Leisingera sp. NJS204: one gene and its partner. Each later gene encodes a partner of the first gene's protein in a complex. Links are inferred from orthologs where the notes say so. Each region holds a gene or a part of one and is shown in the gene's direction. Other genes may lie near its edges.

Region 1 (3,912 bases):
TTCGCACTGCCCACGCGGATTTAACCCGGATGCGCCATGCTGTTCCCCGGTCATGATCACCCGCCGGGCCTGACACCCCCGGCACCTGGAACTGGGCTCCGGCATGGCACCCGGAGCGCGCGATGCGCGTATTCGCATGGGGGAAACCCCATCCCATCTCCACCCCGGCGGCGCCGCCATCCCTTAACGGACGGCCTCAGACGGAACGGACAGCACCAGAGGCAGCAAGAGCAGCAACCGGCAGGGCAGGGGTCTTGACGGCGGGATCCGACTGCGCCGCATGTTTGGCAAGGCTGCGGGGCTTGATCCCGTCCCGCATCGGGTCTATAGGCACCCGGTGGCGTTCTGCGCCATGGAATCACCAATCAAGAAACGCCGCGGTTGGCCCGTCTCGCTTCGGGGGCCACATCCGGCAAGGAGAAGCGACATGAAACTTCACGAACTCAGCGACAATCCTGGCGCAACCAAAAAACGCATGCGCGTTGCCCGTGGCCCCGGCTCCGGCAAGGGCAAAATGGGCGGCCGTGGTATCAAAGGCCAGAAATCCCGTTCGGGTGTGTCGATCAACGGTTACGAAGGCGGTCAGATGCCCTTGTACCAGCGTCTGCCCAAGCGCGGCTTCAACAAGCCGAACCGCAAGGCATACGCCGTTGTGAACCTGGGTCTGATCCAGAAATTCATCGACCTGGGCAAGCTGGACGCCGCGGACATCACCGAAGATTCGATGATCGCATCGGGTCTGGTACGCCGCAAGCTGGACGGCGTCCGCGTCCTGGCCAAAGGTGAAATCACCGCCAAAGCCACCATCACTGTGACCGGTGCATCGGCAGCTGCCGTTGACGCTGTTGCAAAAGCTGGCGGCGCTCTGACTGTGGCAACTGCAGCCGCCGCAGAGTAACGGCTTGTGAGCGGCGCCAATGCCGCTTACATAGTCTTCGAGTTTTCCTAGAACGCCGCCCGAGCCGGAAAACGGTTCCGGGCGGCGTTTCGCTAAAGAAGAGACCTTTTCATGGTATCAGCAGCAGAACAAATGGCGGCGAACACCAGCTGGGCTGCCCTGGGCAAGGCCACGGATCTGCGCAACCGGATCCTGTTCACGATCGGCCTTTTGATTGTCTATCGCCTGGGCACGTTCATTCCGGTTCCGGGCATTGATTCAGGCGCCCTGCGCCAGTTCATGGAGCAGGCAGGCCAGGGCATCGGCGGCATGGTGTCGATGTTCACCGGCGGCGCGCTTGGCCGGATGGGGATTTTTGCCCTTGGCATCATGCCCTATATCTCCGCCTCCATTATCGTTCAGCTTCTGACTTCGATGGTGCCCTCGCTTGAGCAGCTCAAGAAAGAGGGCGAACAGGGCCGCAAGAAGATCAACCAGTACACCCGCTACGGCACCGTGGCGCTGGCGACCGCGCAGGCCTATGGGCTGGCGGTGTCGCTGGAATCGGGTGATCTGGCGACCGATCCGGGCATGTATTTCCGCATGGCCTGCATGATCACCCTGGTCGGCGGCACCATGTTCCTGATGTGGCTGGGCGAGCAGATCACCCAGCGCGGCATCGGCAACGGTATCTCGCTGATCATCTTTGTCGGCATCATCGCCGAGGTTCCGGCAGCGATTGCCCAGTTCTTTGCCTCCGGCCGTTCCGGTGCGATCAGCCCCGCCGTGATCATCGGTGTGATCCTGATGGTGATCGGCGTGATCATGTTTGTCGTGTTCATGGAGCGCGCCCTGCGCAAGATCCACATCCAGTACCCGCGCCGCCAGGTCGGCATGAAGGTCTATGACGGCGGCTCCTCGCATCTGCCGGTCAAGGTGAACCCGGCGGGCGTGATCCCGGCGATCTTCGCCTCGTCGCTCTTGCTGCTGCCGACCACCATTTCGGCGTTCTCGTCAGGTGCTGCAACCGGTCCGGTGATGTCCTGGCTCTTGGCGAACTTCGGCCCCGGCCAGCCGCTGTATCTGCTGTTCTTTGTCGCGATGATCGTGTTCTTTGCCTATTTCTACACCTTCAACGTCTCCTTCAAACCGGATGACGTGGCGAACAACCTGAAGAACCAGAACGGCTTTGTTCCCGGCATCCGTCCCGGCAAGAAAACCGCAGAATACATCGAGTACGTGGTCAACCGCATCCTGGTTCTCGGCTCCGGCTACCTGGCGCTGGTCTGCCTGCTGCCCGAGGTCCTCCGCGGCCAATTCGCCATCCCCGTCTATTTTGGCGGCACCTCCGTTCTTATTGTGGTATCCGTCACTATGGACACCATCCAACAGGTGCAAAGCCACCTCCTCGCGCATCAGTATGAGGGGCTTATTGAGAAAAGCCAGCTGCGCGGGCGCAACAAAAAACGGACAAAACGGGGACCCTCTCGCCGATGAGCAACATTATCCTTCTTGGCCCGCCGGGGGCGGGCAAAGGTACGCAAGCGCGCTACCTGGTTGAATCCCGCGGCATGGTGCAACTCAGCACCGGTGATATGCTGCGCGAGGCCCAGACCTCCGGAACCGAAATGGGCAAGAAGGTTGCTGCCATCATGGCCGAAGGCAAGCTGGTCACCGACCAGATCGTCATTGGCCTGATCCGCGAGAAACTGCGCGAGGGCGCCGAGGGCGGTTTCATCTTCGACGGCTTCCCGCGCACCCTGGCCCAGGCCGATGCGCTGGCCAAGCTGCTGGACGAGATGGGTCTGAAGCTTGATGCGGTGATCGAGATGCAGGTCGATGATGACGCGCTGGTCACCCGCATCACCGGCCGCTCCACCTGCGGCGGCTGCGGCGAGGTCTATCATGACGAGACCAAGCCCTGGCCGGCGGACGGCAAATGCGCCAACTGCGGCAGCGATGATGTGAAACGCCGTGCGGACGACAATGAGGACAGCCTCAGGACCCGTCTGATGGAGTATTACAAAAAGACCTCGCCCCTTATTGGCTACTACTATGCCAAGGGCAATCTGCAGCGTCTGGACGGCCTTGCCTCGATCCAGGAAGTGCGCAAGACGATGGCCTGGATTATGGGCGAATAACGCTCATTGCAGGCGGCGGGGCAGCCGCTCTGCCAGCTGCCTGAACAGCCAAGCCCTGCCGGTCCGGCGGGGCTTTTTCTTTAGGGCTTGACGGCCCATTTCCCAGCCCCTAGTTACCCACATCCCTTCTGGGAATGATTCCCGGCGGGCAGATTCGTTTGCCTGCTTTATCACCTCGAAATGCTGGACCCTCTGGCCACACTGCCACGGTCAAGTGTTGTGAAAAAAGGTTCCGGCGCTACGGAACCGCAACGAAAAGGAAAGTGACACGTGGCACGTATTGCCGGCGTTAACATCCCGACTGCAAAGCGGGTTCCCATCGCCCTCACCTACATCACCGGTATCGGTAATACCTCGGCGAAAGCTATCTGCGAAGCCGTTGGCATCGACGCGACCCGCCGTGTGAACGAACTCAGCGACGCGGAAGTCCTGGCCGTGCGCGAGCACATCGACGCCAACTTCACCGTCGAAGGCGACCTGCGCCGTGAAACTCAGATGAACATCAAACGTCTGATGGATCTTGGCTGCTACCGTGGCCTGCGCCACCGCCGCAACCTGCCGGTCCGCGGTCAGCGTACCCACACCAACGCTCGCACCCGCAAAGGCCCCGCAAAGGCCATCGCTGGTAAGAAGAAGTAAGGGAGGGTTTGACCAATGGCACGTGATAAGACACGCGTTAAGAAGAAAGAGCGCAAGAACATCGCAACCGGTGTTGCGCATGTGAACTCGTCGTTCAACAACACCAAAATCCTGATCTCCGACGTGCAGGGCAACGCGATCTCCTGGTCGTCGGCCGGCACCATGGGCTTCAAAGGCTCGCGGAAATCCACGCCTTACGCAGCCCAGATGGCTGCCGAGGATGCGGGCAAGAAAGCCCAGGATCACGGTGTGAAG
Region 2 (9,485 bases), 490 kb from region 1 along the record:
ATTTGCCGATCGCCATTACCACGCGGCCCCAGTTCGGGTCCTCGCCCGCAATCGCGGTTTTCACCAGCGGCGAGTTGGCGATAGCTAGGCCATGCACCTTTGCATCCGCATCCGAAGCTGCGCCGGTCACCTGGATTTCCACAAATTTGGTCGCGCCCTCGCCATCGCGCACCACCTGGTGTGACAGGTCTAGCATGACCCGCTCCAGGCCTGCCGCAAACTCCGCGTTTCCAGTCGCGTCGATGCCCGAAGCGCCGGTGGCGCACAGCATCAGGCTGTCGGACGTAGAGGTGTCGCTGTCCACGGTGATGCAATTGAAAGTCCGGTTGCAGATCTCAGCGAGCTGTTCCTGCAGGTCGGCTTGCCCGACCTTCGCATCGGTGAAAATGTAGACCAGCATGGTTGCCATATCCGGCGCAATCATGCCTGAACCCTTGGCGATGCCGGCGATCTTGACTGTCTGGCCGCCGATCCCCACCGTGGCGCTGGCGCCTTTGGCAAAGGTGTCGGTGGTCATGATCGCCTGGGCGGCATCTTCCAGCGTGCCTTCATCCAAGGCATCGTTCAGTTCGCTGACCTTCGCGACAATCCGGTCATGCGGCAGCGGCTCGCCGATGACACCGGTGGAGGCAGTAAAAACACGCCTGGAAGGCAGGCCGGTTGCCTGTGCAACTGCAGTGGTGATCTCCGCAACCGAGCTTTGCCCGAAATGACCGGTGAAGGCATTGGAATTGCCGGAGTTCACCAGAATTGCCGCACCGGCATCAGCATTGCCGCCCAGCTTGGCTTGGCAGTCCAGAACCGGGGCAGAACGGGTCTTGGAGCGGGTGAAAACCCCTGCAACCGCAGTGCCCGGGTCCATCACTGCCAGCATCACATCGGTCCGGCCCTGATACTTGACCCCGGCCGCGGCTGATGCAAAACGCACGCCCTTGATCACCGGAAGATCGGGGAAGCTGGCAGGTGCCAGCGGCGAGACGGGCATGGGGGCGGCCATGATCAGTTCCTAACCAGGCTAAGGTCTTTGAGAATTGCCGGATTCAGATCCTCAATCTCAGACCGTTCGATTTCGGCGGACGCGGTCAGTTCATTCACGCTCTCTTCCACTGCCTTTTGGCGCAATTCCTCGGCCAGCTGTGCCCGCACTTCTTCAAACTCGGGGGCTTCGGTCTTGCGGCGCTCGCGCAGCAGAATCACATGCCAGCCGAACTGGGTTTTCACGGGTCCTGAAATTTCGCCCGAATGAAGCTTCAGAACGGCATCTTCGAACTCCGGCACCATTCGGCCTGTGGTGAACCAGCCCAGATCGCCGCCGCTGGGACCGGAGGGGCCGGTGGATTTTTCCTTGGCAAGCGTGGCGAAATCGGCGCCGGCGTCCAGCTCCTTTTTGACGTCCTGTGCGTCTTCTTCACTTTCGACGAGGATATGGGCGGCATGAAACTCGTCTCCACCGTCACCGGAAGAGTATTTTCCGTCATAGGCGGCACGCAGCGCATCCTCGCTGCTGGCCTTTTCCATGATCATATCGATCACGTTGGCGGCCAGCATGGCGCGCTCTTCGTTTTCAACGGACAATTGCACGTAACGAGGCACTTCGCCGTGCAGCTGCTGTTTCAGCGCGGTTTGCTGAACCAGCTGATCCAGGATGGCATTGTAGAGCACGTCATCAGGCAGCTGTTTGTACTGGTCGGGCAGGTTTTCGCGGGCCATGACCATATGGCCGATGGTGATATCTTCGCCATTGACCGAGGCAACAACCGTGTTGGCATGTGGCGCAGCAACTGCGGCCAGCGGCAACGCAGTACAGGCTGCCACCGCCATGCCGCGCAGAAAAGTGAGACCTTTACGCATTGAAACCTTCCTATTCCTAGGCCGCATAGGGGCCTGCCGTTGACACTCTATACCCTGCCGCTTACATCGCCTTGAGGCCATTGGCAGGACCGTCTTTCCACCATTGTTTATGGGTTGCGGACACGGCGGGCAAGCCTGCCCGATGCAAAGGCCGGACATAGGATCGCTGGAGAAAACATGCTGGGTTTCGGAACACTCGCCAAAAAGGTTTTCGGCACGCCGAATGACCGTAAGATCAAGGCGACACGGCCGCTGATTGCACAGATCAACGCGCTGGAGGATATGTTCGCGAAGCTCAGCGATGACGGGCTGAAGGACAAGACTGAGGAGCTGCGCAAGCGCGCATTGGGCGGTGAAAGCCTGGACGCGCTGCTGCCCGAAGCCTTTGCCAACGTGCGTGAAGCGGCCAAACGTGCGCTGGGTCTGCGGGCTTTTGATACCCAGCTGATGGGCGGTATTTTCCTGCATCAGGGTAACATTTCCGAGATGAAGACCGGCGAGGGCAAGACCCTGGTGGCGACCTTCCCGGCCTATCTGAATGCGCTGACCGGCAAGGGCGTGCATGTGGTAACGGTGAACGAATACCTGGCCACGCGGGATAGTGAATGGATGGGCAAGGTGTTTGCGCAGCTGGGCATGACCACCGGCGTGATCTGGTCGGGGCAAGCCGACGCCGAGAAGATGGCCGCCTATGACAGCGACGTCACCTATACCACCAACAACGAACTGGGTTTCGACTATCTGCGCGACAACATGAAACCGTCGCTGGACCAGGTGTTTCAGAAGCAGCACAACTTTGCCATCGTCGATGAGGTCGACTCGATCCTGATCGACGAGGCCCGTACTCCGCTGATCATCTCCGGCCCGGCCGAAGACAGGTCCGAACTCTATTCAACTATCGACAAAGTGATCCCGCTATTGTCGGAAGAACACTATGAGATCGACGAGAAAACCCGTGGTGTGACCTTTACTGAGGACGGCAATGAATACCTGGAGCAGACGCTGCGCGAGCACGGGCTGCTGGAAGAGGATGCCTCGCTCTACGATCCGGAAAGCACCACGGTTGTCCACCACGTGAACCAGGCCCTGCGTGCGCACAAGCTGTTCCAGCGGGACAAGGATTATATCGTCCGCAATGGCGAAGTTGTTCTGATCGATGAGTTCACTGGCCGTATGATGCCGGGCCGCCGCCTGTCCGAAGGATTGCACCAGGCCATCGAGGCCAAGGAAGAGGTCAATATCGAGCCGGAGAATACCACACTGGCCTCGGTTACCTTCCAAAATTACTTCCGGCTTTATGACAAGCTCTCGGGCATGACCGGCACTGCGATGACCGAGGCTGATGAGTTCGCCGAGATCTACAGCCTGGGTGTGGTTGAAGTGCCGACCAACCGCCCGATTGCGCGGGTGGATGAGGACGATCAGGTGTACCGCACCGCCCGTGAGAAATATGAGGCGATGATCAAGGAAGCCAAGGTAGCGCATGCAAAGGGCCAGCCGGTTCTGCTTGGCACGACCTCGATCGAGAAATCCGAACTGCTGAGCCAGATGCTGCAGCAGGACGGCATCCCGCACAACGTTTTGAACGCCCGCCACCATGAGCAGGAAGCGCAGATCGTTGCTGATGCCGGCCGCTATGGCGCGGTGACCATTGCCACCAACATGGCCGGCCGCGGCACCGATATTCAGCTCGGCGGCAACGTCGAGATGAAAGTGCTGGAAGTGCTGGAGCAGAATCCCGAGGCTGATCCAGCAGAACTGCGCGCGGCCGAAGAAGCCAAACACGCCGAGGAAAAGCAAAAGGTGCTGGACGCAGGCGGGTTGTTTGTGATGGCTTCCGAGCGCCACGAAAGCCGCCGCATCGACAACCAGCTGCGCGGCCGTTCGGGCCGTCAGGGCGATCCGGGCCGGACCCGGTTTTACCTCAGCCTTGAAGACGATCTGATGCGCATTTTCGGCTCGGAACGGCTGGACAAACTGCTGTCATCGCTGGGCATGAAGGAAGGCGAGGCGATCATTCACCCCTGGGTGAATAAATCGCTGGAACGCGCGCAGGCCAAGGTCGAAGGCCGCAACTTCGATATGCGCAAAAACGTTCTGAAGTTCGACGATGTTATGAACGATCAGCGGAAAGTGATCTTCAATCAACGCCGCGAAATTATGGCCGCCGAGGATCTGTCCGAGATTGTCGATGATATGCGTCACGAGGTGATCGACGATCTGCTCGACACCCACATGCCGCCCAAAACCTACGCCGATCAGTGGGACACCGCAGGCCTGCAGGAGCAGGTCCGCGAGATGCTGAGCATTGACGCGCCGGTGGCGGAATGGGCCGCCGAAGAAGGCGTTGATGACGAGCAGATCCGGGAACGTCTGGTCCAGGCTTCTGACAAGATGATGGCGGAAAAAGCCGCGGCCTTTGGTCCGGAAAACATGCGTAACATCGAAAAGCAGGTTCTGCTGCAGACCATAGACAAGAACTGGCGTGAGCATCTGCTGACACTGGAGCATCTGCGCTCGGTGGTGGGTTTCCGCGGCTATGCGCAGCGTGATCCGCTCAATGAATACAAGAACGAAAGCTTTCAGCTGTTCGAAAACATGCTCGATTCCTTGCGTGAAGAAGTGTCCCAGCAGCTTGGCCGCGTGCGTCCGATGACTGAGGAGGAGCAGCAGCAGATGCTGAAGGAAATGGCTGCCCGCCAGGCCGCAATGCAGCAAATGGCAGTCCCGCAGCCAACCGCAGCCGAAGCTTCGGCAGAAGACCCAGCACCGGGTTTCGTGGAGGATGATCCGGCGACCTGGGGCAACCCCTCACGCAATGACAGATGCCCTTGCGGGTCGGGTAAGAAGTTCAAGCACTGCCACGGCAGCCTGGCCTGAAACCTGAAGAAGACATGTAGGTTCCATTTTGAACCTGCGTCCGGCGACGGGCGGGTGATCTCCCGCCCGTCGCTGGTCTTTTGGCAAAGACCGCTTCCGTTGGGCGTGGCGCCGCGCTGTGCGCAGCGCACTTGGCTGCCAAGGGCTTTTGGAGCTGCCAAGGCACGGGGCGTATAATCGGATTTGTTTCCGGGCAGGCAACAAAGATGGCGTGATTGCCGTATTTGCCGGAATCTCTCCTGCTAGCGGCCACAAACTGGCCGGCATTTGCAGACATGCTTCCTTAACCAAACTGGTTCTGGAGGATCTAATGCTAAGCAAACAGGTGATGCTGACAAGCGCGATGACGCTGGCTTGTGCTTTGGGCATCGGATTTTACATGCAGGCGTCTGGCCCGGGCTTGGTGGTCAACGCCGCTATCCGGACTGCTGCGGCTGATCCTGAAATTCCAGCGGAACCCGAAGCTGCTCAGCTGCAGATCGAAAAGATCACCCTGACATCGGCGCCGCCTGCTGCAATTGCGTTGAAAGCGGGCAGCGAGCCAGCAGAACCGGATTACAGAGCGTCCTGCCAGTTGACGGCCAAGGCTGAAGCTGCCCCGATGGCGATGGTTAATCTCATTGTTGAGGCATCCTGCAGGCCAAACGAGCGCTTAACTGTGCATCACAGCGGCATGACCTTTACGGCTGCGCTGGACCACTCAGGCCGGCTCAGCACACTGGTGCCGGCTTTGACCCGAACAGCGGTTTTCATCGCAGAGACTTCAGGTGGCAGCGGAGCTGTCGCCGTTGCAGAGGTAGACGGCGTTGAAACTGTTGAGCGGATTGTTCTTCAATGGACAGGTAACAGCGGTTTCGAAATCCATGCCCGCGAGTTCGGCGCCGCCTATGGCAGCGCTGGCCATGTCTGGCACGGCGCGGCCGGGGCCGGGCAGGTCGTGCGCTTGGGCGATGACAGCCAATTGGCACCGCGTATTGCCGATGTTTACAGCCTGCCAAGTGACACAAGCGAGTCCGGTACCGTGTCTCTGACCGCTGAGGCCGAAGTGACGGCCGCCAATTGCGGCAGGGATGTTTCCGCCCAGGCACTGCAATTGCGCGGTGGACAGCTCACCAGCCGGGATTTGGTGATGGCAATGCCGGATTGCGATGCAATGGGCAGCTTTCTGGTGTTGAATAATCTGGTAGAAGACTTGAAAATCGCATCCAACTGATTTGCGGTAACTTCAGGTATCCATATGACCTTCTTTCGTGCGGCCATTTGCGCCGCACTTTTTCTGGCAGTCTTTGCGCGCGGTCTTGCTGCTCAGGACGTCACCCTGTCTTCCCCGGATGGCGCAGTTGAAATCACTGGCACGCTGCTGGGATTCGACGGCGAGTTTTATCGGGTGCAGACCCAGTTCGGCGAACTCACCGTCGATGGTTCAGGCGTTGCGTGCGATGGGCCAGGCTGCCCCAGTCTGTCCGGATTTGTTTCGGAAATCACTTTGGCCGGTTCTTCCGCCATGTCAGAAGTTCTGATGCCTGCGCTGATTGAAGGCTTCGCCCTGCGAAATGGCTATCAGACTCACTTGGAGGCATTGCCCGACGGGAATTTCAGTCATGTCCTGCTGCGCGGGCAAAAGCCGGCCGCACGTTTCACTTTCCTGGCCAGTAATACCGATGGAGGATTTGCGGCTCTTATCGCGGATGAGGCGGATGTGGCGATGGCATTGCGGGAAATCCGGCCGCTTGAACAAAAGGCCGCCCGTGCCGCAGGACTGGGTGATCTGACCGGCCCGGGCCGCAGCCGTGTTCTCGCGTTGGACGCCTTTGTGCCGGTTGTGGCGCCCAGCAACCCGGTGCGCGAGATTTCCTTGCTTCAACTGGCAGGAATATATTCCGGTCAGATCACTAACTGGCAAACGGTTGGCGGTCCTGATGCCCCGATTTCGCTGCATATGCCGGTTTCCGGCTCCGGCCTCGCCCAGGCGGTGGAGGATCGGCTGATGGTGCCTTTTGGAGCTGGGTTCACAACACGAATCCGCCGCCATGACCGCAGCAGCACACTTGCCCGCCGGGTTCTCGTCGATCCCTTTGCCATAGGCATCGCCAGCTTTGCCGAGAAAGGCGCGGCGCGGATGCTGACTTTGACCGGCCCTTGCGGGTTCTCTCTGCAGGCCAGCCGCCGGGCAGTAAAGACTGAAGACTATCCGCTGACGGTTCCCATGTTCCTTTACCTGCCGGCCCGCCGCCTGCCCAAGATTGCGCGGGATTTCCTGGCTTATGTACGGGGGCCTGCGGCGCAGGCAGTCATTCGCCGGGCAGGATTTGTCGATCAGGCGCCAGAACGGATCCCGGTCAGCCGCCAGGGCCGCCGCCTGGCAAATGCGATTCTGGCTTCAAAGGAAAAATCCGGACTGGAGGAACTTCAGCGGCTGGTGACCCTGCTGGGCGGGATGCGGCGGTTGACCATCTCGTTCCGGTTCGAACCTGGATCAGCGCGCCCTGATGCGCAGTCCCGCAGCAACGTCGAGCAGCTGGCCCGCGCGCTGGAGGCAGGAGAGTTTGACGGAAAAGAAATTGTTTTTGCTGGGTTTTCTGATGGGGTCGGGCCATCTGAAGGCAATCGGCGGATTGCTCTGAAGCGGGCTGGCGCGGTTCGGGATGCGGTGATCAAAGCAGCAGAGACGGCAGATGCAACCCGGGTGCAGATCAGCACACATGGCTTTGGCGAGGCCCTGCCGATGGCCTGTGACGACAGCGAATGGGGGCGGCAGATCAACCGCCGGGTTGAGGTTTGGGTGCGCTGAGTACCGGGGCGGAGGGCGGGCTCCCGCGCATTTGACACGGCATCAGCGATGCCTTGTAAATCCTTGGGCCGGGCACCGCGCTGGCGCGCGCTGCGGCAGCGCTAGAGAAGCCCGCGGGCGCGAAAGCTTAACTCGGTGGATTTACCGATGATCAGGTGGTCGTGCAGGGTGATGCCAAGGGCAGTCAGCGCGGCCTGAACCTGGTTGGTCATACTGAGGTCGCTGTCCGAAGGTGTGGGGTCGCCGGACGGGTGATTATGAACTAAAATCAGAGCACTAGCGTTGATCTCAAGAGCCCGCTTGGCGACTTCCCGGGGGTAAACCGGGACATGGTCGACGGTGCCTCGCGCCTGTTCTTCGTCGGCGATCAGCACGTTCTTGCGATCCAGGAACAGGATACGGAATTGTTCAGTTTCGCGGTGCGCCATGGTGGTATGGCAGTAGTCCAGCAATGCGTCCCAACTGGAAATCACCTGCCGCTGCATCACGCGGGCGCGGGCCATGCGGTGGGCTGCGGCCTCCAGTACCTTAAGGTCGGTGATCACCGCATCGCCGATGCCCCTGATCTGGGCCAGCCGTTCCGGAGAGGCCGTTACAACCCGGTTGAAATCTCCAAAACTATCAAGAAGCAGCCGGGCCAGAGGCTTGACGTCGCGGCGCGGAATGGAGCGGAACAGGACCAGTTCCAGAAGTTCGTAGTCCGGCATTGCGGCGGCACCGCCCTGCAGGAAACGCTCGCGCAGGCGGGCGCGGTGGTCCTTGATGTAGGAGGGCAGGCGGCCTTGGGGCAGGGGGGCCGCAGGGATTTCGTCGCCGCCGGGAAACAGCGGCAGCGAAACTTCCTCGAATGCGGGATCCTTGGCCATGGCGCCATGGTGGTGCCATCTTGGTTGAGGAAGTGTTAATGCGGGCCGTGTTGCGGCAGCCGGGGGATGACAGGCGTGCACCCCCTGTACACCCCCTATGCGCCGCCGCGGTGCGGCATGGGCTGTGAGAGAGGAAGGGACGGGGCAAAAAGAAAAGCGCCCCGAGTGGGGGGCGCTTTTGATTGAGCCGGTTTAGGTAAATGCCCGGGGCTCCGCCCGTTCGGCCCTGAAACGCTCCCCCGGAGCGTTTCCAGGACGGGCCTCACCCCTTCATGCCGTCCCAGAAGCTTTTCACCGAAGAGAAGAAGCTGCGGGACTCGGGGTTGGTGTTGTCCTCGGACATTTCCTCGAACTCGCGCAGAAGCTCTTTCTGGCGGGCAGTGAGGTTGACCGGGGTTTCCACCGCCAGTTCAATGAACATGTCGCCGGTGGCACCGCCGCGCAGGGCCGGCATACCTTTGCTGCGCAGACGCATCTGACGGCCGGACTGGCTGCCTTCGGGGATCTGGACCCGGCCGCGGCCGCCGTCGATGGTCGGCACCTCGATGGAACCGCCAAGGGCTGCCTTGGCCATGCTGACCGGCACCCGGCAGTACAGGTTGTTGCCGTCGCGCTCGAACAGGGCGTGCGGAGCAACCTCGACAAAGATGTAGAGATCACCGGGAGGGCCGCCGCGCAGGCCTGCTTCGCCTTCGCCTGCCAGGCGGATGCGGGTGCCTGTTTCAACTCCCGCCGGGATGTTCACCGACAGCGAGCGGTCCTTTTCCACCCGGCCGTGGCCGTGGCAGGATTTGCACGGGTTTTTGATGATCTGACCCAGGCCCGAACAGGTCGGGCAGGTGCGTTCAACGGTGAAGAAGCCCTGCTGCGCGCGGACCTTGCCCATGCCAGAACAGGTCGGGCAGGTTGTGGGTTCCACGCCGCCTTCGGCGCCTGTTCCCTCGCAGGAGGTACAGGAGACCGAGGTCGGAACCTTGATGGTCTTGTGCAAGCCGCCAAAAGCGTCTTCCAGCGAGACCCGCAGATTATAACGCAGGTCAGCACCGCGGGAAGCCCGCTGCCGTCCGCCGCCGCCACCGCGCTGGCCGCCCATGAAA

The links.
Region 2: the proteins of secY (region 1) and secA are in contact, whole or in part, in a crystal structure (PDB 3DIN), measured with the Thermotoga maritima proteins. The link is inferred for Leisingera sp. NJS204 from one-to-one orthologs. Residues at the interface, in WP_004081795.1 of Thermotoga maritima: Glu108, Gly109, Glu110, Glu111, Ala236, Glu237, Arg238, Arg239, Ile240, Thr241, Ile242, Gln243, Tyr244, Ala245, Arg246, Arg247, Val248, Thr249, Gly250, Arg251, Arg252, Val253, Tyr254, Gly256, Ala257, Ser258, Thr259, Tyr260, Leu261, Pro262; in WP_004082002.1 of Thermotoga maritima: Glu261, Ala262, Arg263, Lys300, Ala301, Arg302, Thr303, Ile304, Ile305, Leu323, Tyr324, Asp325, Pro326, Val329, Ser330, Tyr333, Ile336, Lys340, Phe345, Val349, Glu363, Phe364, Tyr374, Ser375, Gly376, Gly377, Glu393, Ile395, Thr482, Ser483.

Annotation. Positions count from the first base shown.
Region 1 is NZ_CP035417.1:3,559,003-3,562,914, reverse strand. What follows is about bases 271-3,191. They hold secY (preprotein translocase subunit SecY), read left to right. Parts: upstream 271-1,009; coding sequence 1,010-2,374; downstream 2,375-3,191. Other genes in these bases: ETW24_RS17305 (adenylate kinase), read left to right, coding at 2,371-3,018; rplO (50S ribosomal protein L15), read left to right, coding at 428-898. In the rest of the region: rpsM (30S ribosomal protein S13), read left to right, coding at 3,289-3,657; rpsK (30S ribosomal protein S11), read left to right, coding at 3,673-3,912. UniProt on the Escherichia coli protein: The central subunit of the protein translocation channel SecYEG. Consists of two halves formed by TMs 1-5 and 6-10.
Region 2 is NZ_CP035417.1:4,040,296-4,049,780, reverse strand. Bases 1,721-4,931 are described here. They hold secA (preprotein translocase subunit SecA), read left to right. Parts: upstream 1,721-2,028; coding sequence 2,029-4,731; downstream 4,732-4,931. Other genes in these bases: ETW24_RS19675 (peptidylprolyl isomerase), read right to left, coding at 1,721-1,851. In the rest of the region: bifunctional glutamate N-acetyltransferase/amino-acid acetyltransferase ArgJ, read right to left, coding at 1-997; more of ETW24_RS19675, read right to left, coding at 1,000-1,720; ETW24_RS19665 (hypothetical protein), read left to right, coding at 5,042-5,944; ETW24_RS19660 (phosphate ABC transporter substrate-binding/OmpA family protein), read left to right, coding at 5,969-7,522; RadC family protein, read right to left, coding at 7,624-8,388; molecular chaperone DnaJ, read right to left, coding at 8,651-9,485. UniProt on the Escherichia coli protein: Required for protein export, interacts with the SecYEG preprotein conducting channel.